Regions from separate parts of the Streptomyces sp. NPDC030862 genome, predicted to be linked through region 2. Evidence: predicted binding sites of a transcription regulator. Region 2 holds the regulator's gene; the other holds the start of a gene.
What was found. Region 2 encodes HspR, which represses chaperone genes until heat shock. Its sites were predicted from a motif close to TTGAGNNNNNNNNNCTCAA; they were not measured.
Positions count from the first base shown of each region.

Region 1: the regulator HspR is predicted to act here: its motif matches at 1,314-1,332, upstream of lon (endopeptidase La).

Region 1 covers NZ_JBVIEN010000002.1:330,007-333,409, forward strand. The annotation lists gene ACZ42X_RS05790 (hypothetical protein) at 1-155, shown strand, start outside; gene ACZ42X_RS05795 (YfbM family protein) at 238-723, opposite strand; gene ACZ42X_RS05800 (DUF4259 domain-containing protein) at 720-1,169, opposite strand; gene lon (endopeptidase La) at 1,355-3,403, shown strand, end outside.
Region 2 covers NZ_JBVIEN010000003.1:572,781-576,183, forward strand. The annotation lists gene grpE (nucleotide exchange factor GrpE) at 1-627, shown strand, start outside; gene dnaJ (molecular chaperone DnaJ) at 658-1,839, shown strand; gene ACZ42X_RS10660 (heat shock protein transcriptional repressor HspR) at 1,841-2,293, shown strand; gene ACZ42X_RS10665 (DUF4232 domain-containing protein) at 2,365-2,979, shown strand; gene ACZ42X_RS10670 (helix-turn-helix transcriptional regulator) at 3,018-3,403, opposite strand, start outside.

The DNA.
Region 1 (3,403 bases), on a different contig from region 2:
CCGACACGATCAGCGTGCGGGACGGTTCGCCCGGCGATAACGTGCCCCGCTGCGGACCGGGTGCCGACACCGTTTTCGCGGACCGAGGTGACAACATCACCACCAGCCAGGACGAGCGGTTCAAGTGCGAATACGTCTTCTACGAGGACTTCTGAGCCTGGGCTCCCGGCCCGGGGCGTGGCGGCCGCGCTTCCCCGTGCGGCGCCCGCGCCCCGGGCCGTACCCGTGTCACGCCCCCTACGAGATCCAGACCAGCACCGCGTCGCCCGCCTCCGCCGCCTCGCGGAAGAAGGGCCGCAGCGCCTCGTAGTGGAGGACCACGTTGTCCAGGGGTTCGCCGCGCTCCCAGATCATGGCCGGGTAGACCTGCTCCCGCGCCAGGTCCGCCGGGCCGACGCCGGCCGTCAGGCGGCCGCCCTCCGTCGCCGCCAGGACCTCGGCGGCCGTCCGGACCTGGTCCGGAGTCAGATAGCGGGGCGGTCCGTACCCCCAGTCCTCGTCCCACGGCACCGCCTGCTCGCCGTGCACGACGTCGACGGGGAAGCCGGCGCGTCGCGTGAGGAAGCGGACGGCGTCCCACGCCTTGTCGGTGCTGTGGCACCGCGCGTCGCCCGGTCCCGCGTCGAGAAGTTCGTCGACGAACCCCCTCGCCCAGGCGGGGTCGACGAGGGCACGCTCCAGCTCGGCGGGGGACAGTCGGACGTATGTTCCCATCATGCTCATGGGCGGATGCTAGGCGGGACCACTGACAAAGCGAGCTGTTCGCCGGGCGGTGGGGGGAGGAGCGTGTTCCGCATGCGCTCGATGCACCTGCGCCAGGGCGCGCCGTCCCGCCCCGCCCAGAGCTCCAGCAACTCGGACGGCTCCGACACGACCCGGTCCAGGGCTTCGAGGGCGAGGCTGCGCAGCGGTGTGAGGTCGGGGAGAGGTTTCTCCGGGCCGTAGACCGGGTCGGCGGGTTCTCCGCCGGGGCACTGCGCGGCGACCAGGGCGGCCGCGGCGACGGCCGTGTCGGCCACGTCCGCGTCCAGTTGGCCGGTGGTGTCGGCGGCGCGGAGGAGGGCGCCGCGGATCAGGCCCTCGCGCTCGTCCTCCGCCGCCTCGTCGAGGTCGCCGGCGAAGTCCGCGGCGGTGTCGCTGTCGAAGGGTCCGGTGCCCCAGGTGCCCATGCGGCTCTCCCGTGTGTGGTGCTGTGTGTGGTGGTGTCCGCGCATGGTGGCAGGCGCCTCTGACAACTCCGGGCTCCCGCAACGTCGCGCAGGTGATCGCTGACAGCGAACGCGAACCGGGGAACACCCGGCGGCTGGCAAGCATTGAGTGGGTACAGCTCAACTTGACTGCCGAAGGGGAGATCATGGCTTCGTCGTCCACACCGCTCACCTTGCCCGTGCTGCCGCTCGATGACGAGGTCGTCCTGCCGGGAATGGTGGTGCCCCTGGACCTCACCGACAGTGAGGTGCGCGCCGCCGTCGAGGCCGCTCAGGCCGCGGCCCGGACCGAGGGGGACGCGAAGGGCAAGCCGAAGGTGCTGCTGGTGCCGCGTATCGACGGCACGTACGCCGGTATCGGCGTCCTGGGCACGGTCGAGCAGGTGGGCCGGCTCTCCGACGGTGACCCCGGCGCGCTCATCCGCGGCCGGCACCGGATCAAGATCGGTGCCGGGACGACCGGACCGGGCGCCGCCCTGTGGGTCGAGGGCGCGCAGGTCGACGAGAAGGTCCCGGATCCGCTGCCCGGCGCGGTCACCGAGCTCGTCAAGGAGTACAAGGCCCTCGCCACCAGCTGGCTGAAGAAGCGCGGCGCCTGGCAGGTCGTGGACCGCGTCCAGCAGATCGACGGGGTGTCCGCCCTCGCGGACAACTCCGGCTACTCGCCCTTCCTGACCATCGCTCAGAAGGTGGAGCTGCTGGAGACCGAGGACCCGGTCGCCCGGCTGAGGCTCGCCACCGAGCAGCTGCGCGAGCACCTCGCCGAGCAGGACGTCGCCGAGTCCATCGCGAAGGACGTCCAGGAGGGCGTCGACAAGCAGCAGCGCGAGTTCCTGCTGCGCCGTCAGCTCGAAGCCGTGCGCAAGGAGCTGCGCGAGCTCAACGGCGACTCCGGGGACGGCGACGAGGCCGACGACTACCGGACCCGGGTCGAGGCCGCCGACCTCCCCGAGAAGGTGCGCGAGGCGGCACTGAAGGAGGTCGCCAAGCTGGAGCGGTCCTCGGACCAGTCGCCCGAGGGCTCCTGGATCCGCACCTGGCTGGACACGGTCCTCGAGATGCCGTGGAACGAACGCACCGAGGACCAGTACGACATCAAGGGCGCGAAGGAGACGCTGGACGCCGAGCACGCGGGCCTGGAGGACGTGAAGGAGCGGATCACCGAGTACCTCGCGGTGCGCAAGCGGCGCACCGACCGCGGCATGGGCGTCGTGGGCGGGCGGCGCGGGGGCGCGGTGCTGGCGCTGGTGGGGCCGCCGGGTGTCGGAAAGACCTCGTTGGGCGAGTCGGTCGCGCACGCGATGGGCCGGAAGTTCGTGCGCGTCGCCCTCGGCGGCGTACGCGACGAGGCGGAGATCCGCGGCCACCGGCGTACGTACGTGGGCGCGCTGCCGGGCCGGATCGTACGGGCCGTCAAGGAGGCCGGGTCCATGAACCCGGTGGTGCTGCTCGACGAGATCGACAAGGTGGGCTCCGACTTCCGCGGCGACCCGGCGGCGGCGCTGCTGGAGGTGCTGGACCCGGCCCAGAACCACACGTTCCGCGACCACTACCTGGAGGTCGAGCTCGACCTGAGCGACGTCGTCTTCCTGGCCACGGCCAACGTCCTGGAGGCCATCCCGGAGGCGCTGGCCGACCGCATGGAGATCGTCCGCCTCGACGGCTACACCGAGGACGAGAAGATCGTCATCGCCCGCGACCACCTGCTTCCGCGCCAGCTGGAGCGGGCGGGCATCGAGGCGGGAGAGGTCGCCATCGACGAGCCGGCGCTGCGGAGGCTGGCCGGCGAGTACACGCGTGAGGCGGGCGTACGGAACCTGGAGCGGTCGATCGCGCGGCTGCTGCGGAAGGTCGCCGCGCAGCACGAGCTCGGTGAGCGGGAGCTGCCCTTCACGATCGGCGAGGGCGATCTGCGCGGGCTCATCGGGCGGCCGCACCACGTGCCCGAGTCGGCCCAGGACCCGGCCGAGCGCCGCACGGCCGTGCCGGGCGTGGCGACGGGTCTCGCGGTCACCGGCGCGGGCGGCGACGTGCTGTTCGTCGAGGCGTCCCTGGCCGACCCGGAGACGGGCGCGGCCGGCCTGACCCTGACCGGCCAGCTCGGCGACGTCATGAAGGAGTCCGCGCAGATCGCGCTGAGCTTCCTGCGCTCGCACGGCGCCGAGCTCGAACTGCCGGTCACGGGCCTGAAGGAC
Region 2 (3,403 bases):
GCGGACGACGGCCCGGCGGCCCCGGCCGGGGACGTACACGCACAGGCCGCCGGCCTGACGGCCCAGCTGGACCAGGCCCGCACCGCGCTCGGCGAGCGCACCGCGGACCTCCAGCGGCTGCAGGCCGAGTACCAGAACTACCGCCGCCGCGTCGAGCGCGACCGGGTCGCGGTCAAGGAGATCGCCGTCGCGAGCCTCCTGACCGAGCTCCTGCCCGTGCTGGACGACATCGGCCGCGCTCGTGAGCACGGCGAGCTGGTCGGCGGCTTCAAGTCGGTGGCCGAATCGCTGGAGACGGTCGCCGCCAAGATGGGCCTGCAGCAGTTCGGCAAGGAGGGCGAGCCCTTCGACCCGACGATCCACGAGGCGCTCATGCACTCGTACGCGCCGGACGTCACCGAGACGACCTGCGTCGCGATCCTGCAGCCCGGGTATCGGATCGGCGAGCGGACCATCCGGCCCGCGCGCGTCGCGGTCGCCGAGCCCCAGCCGGGCGCGGCGCCCAAGGAGACGGGCACCGCCGGGTCCGACGCGGCCAAGGACTCCGCCAAGGAGTCGGCCGCGAAGGAGACGGCGCAGGAGAACAAGTCCGCCGACGAGGAGAGCGGTGGCCCCGAGGAGGGCTGACGCCATGATCGTCCGAGAGGAGGGACGTCGATGAGCACGAAGGACTTCGTCGAGAAGGACTACTACAAGGTTCTCGGCGTCCCCAAGGACGCCACCGAGGCGGAGATCAAGAAGGCGTACCGGAAGCTCGCCCGCGAGTTCCACCCGGACGCCAACAAGGGCGACGCCGCCGCCGAGGCCCGCTTCAAGGAGATCTCCGAGGCGAACGACGTCCTCGGCGACCCGAAGAAGCGCAAGGAGTACGACGAGGCACGCGCCCTCTTCGGCAACGGCGGCTTCCGGGCCGGCCCCGGCGGCGCCGGCACCTTCAACTTCGACCTGGGCGACCTCTTCGGCGGCGCCCAGGGCGGGGGCGGCGGTGCCGGCGGCTTCGGCGGCGGGCTCGGGGACGTCTTCGGCGGCCTGTTCGGCGGTGGCGCCCGGCCCGGCGCCGGCGCGCGGACGCAGCCGCGCCGGGGCCAGGACATCGAGACCGAGGTGACGCTCAGCTTCACCGAGGCGGTGGAAGGGGCCACGGTCCCGCTGCGGATGTCCAGCCAGCAGCCCTGCAAGGCGTGCTCCGGCACGGGCGACAAGAACGGCACCCCGCGCGTCTGCCCCACCTGCGTCGGCACCGGCCAGGTGTCGCGCGGCACGGGCGGCGGCTTCTCGCTCACCGACCCCTGCCGGGACTGCAAGGGCCGCGGCCTGATCGCGGAGAACCCCTGCGAGGTCTGCCACGGCAGCGGCCGCGCCAAGTCCTCGCGCACCATGCAGGTCCGCATCCCGGCGGGCGTCGCCGACGGGCAGCGGATCCGGCTGCGCGGCAAGGGCGCGCCCGGCGAGCGGGGCGGCCCGGCCGGCGACCTGTACGTGGCGGTGCACGTGGACGCGCACCCGGTCTTCGGCCGCAAGGGCGACAACCTCACCGTCACGGTGCCGGTCTCGTACGACGAGGCGGCGCTCGGCGGCGAGATCAAGGTCCCGACCCTCGGCGGGCCGCCGGTCACGCTGAAGATCCCGGCCGGTACGCCCAACGGCCGTACGATGCGCGCCCGGGGCAAGGGCGCGGTGCGCAAGGACGGTACGCGCGGGGACCTGCTCGTCACCGTCGAGGTGGCGGTGCCCAAGGACCTCAACGACAAGGCGCGCGAGGCCCTGGAGACGTACCGTCAGGCGATGGCGGGTGAGGATCCGCGAGCTGAGCTGTTCCAGGCCGCGAAGGGGGCTTGAGATGGACGGACGTCGACGCAATCCGTACGAGCTGACCGATGACACCCCGGTCTACGTCATCTCGGTGGCGGCCCAGCTGAGCGGGCTGCACCCGCAGACGCTGCGGCAGTACGACCGGCTCGGGCTGGTCTCGCCGGACCGTACGGCGGGCCGTGGCCGGCGCTACTCCGCCCGCGACATCGAGCTGCTCCGCCAGGTGCAGCAGCTGTCGCAGGACGAGGGCATCAACCTGGCCGGCATCAAGCGGATCATCGAGCTGGAGAACCAGGTCGCCGCGCTCCAGTCCCGGATCGCCGAGCTCAGTGCGGCGGTCGAGGGCGCGGCGGCGGCGATGCGCCAGCGCGAGGCCCAGGTGCACGCCTCCTACCGGCGCGACCTCGTGCCATACCAGGACGTGCAGCAGGCGAGCGCGCTGGTGGTGTGGCGTCCGGCCGCCAAGCGCGGCGAGCAGTAACAGAGGCGAGCGGTAACACCCTTCCCCAAGGGCCCCCTTCGGCGTACGGAGGGGGCCTTTAGGCTGTCCGGATGCGTACCCGAAGATGCCTTCCGGTGGCGGCCCTGGTGGCCCTCGCGGCCCTCCTGGCGGCCTGTGACGACGAGAAGGGTGCGGCACCCCTGCCGGTCCGTACGACGGCGTCTCCGGCGCCCTCGGTGCCCCGGCCGATCCCGCTGCCGGACCAGCTGCCGTCCGCGGCGCCGGAGGCGGCCGCCCCGTGCCCCGAGTCCGGCGTGCGGGTCTCCGCGGGGATCGTGAGCGCCGCCATGGGGGTGCGGGGCATGGGGGTGACGCTGCTCAACTGCGGTACGGAGCCGTTCGAGGTGAGCGGCTACCCCGCGCTCGACGTCCTCGACGCGCAGCGGGAGAAGCTCGACGTCACCGTACGGCTCGGCTCGAACCTGGACACCAGGGCGCGGCCCTCGGCGTTCGTGCTGCGGCCCGGTGAGCGGGCCGAGGCGTCGGTGATGTGGCGCAACACGGTGACCCGTACGGACGTCGTGGCGACGAGCGGCGCGTACCTGCGGGTGACGCCCGCACCCGGCGTCGCGCCGCAGACCGTCGCGCCGGGCGACGGCGGCCCGCTGGACCTCGGCAACACCGACGCGATCGAGACCACCGCGTGGGCGAGGCCCGCCGGCTGACCGGGCACCGGCCGGCCACGGGTCGGGTCGACCGCCCGTCAGTCGCCGTGCTCCAGGATGCCCGACTGGGCGATGAGGTAGCCGAGTTGCGCCCGGCTGCCGCTGCCGAGCGCGGACGCCAGTTTGGCGATGTGCGCCCGGCAGGTGCGTACGTTCATGCCGAGGCGCCGCGAGATCGCCTCGTCCACGTGCCCCTCCACCAGCAGTTTGGCGATGGAGCGCTGGACGCCGCTGATGCCGTGGGGGTGCGGCTCGTAGGTGACGGGCTTCTCCAGGGGGATGGCCTGGAGCCAGAACTGTTCGAAGACGCCGACCAGGTACTCCACGAGGCCGGGGTGGCGCAGCTCCAGGGCGACCTGGCGGTCGCGGCTGGCGGGCACGAAGGCGACCTTGCGGTCCACGATGATGAGCCGGTCGATGATCT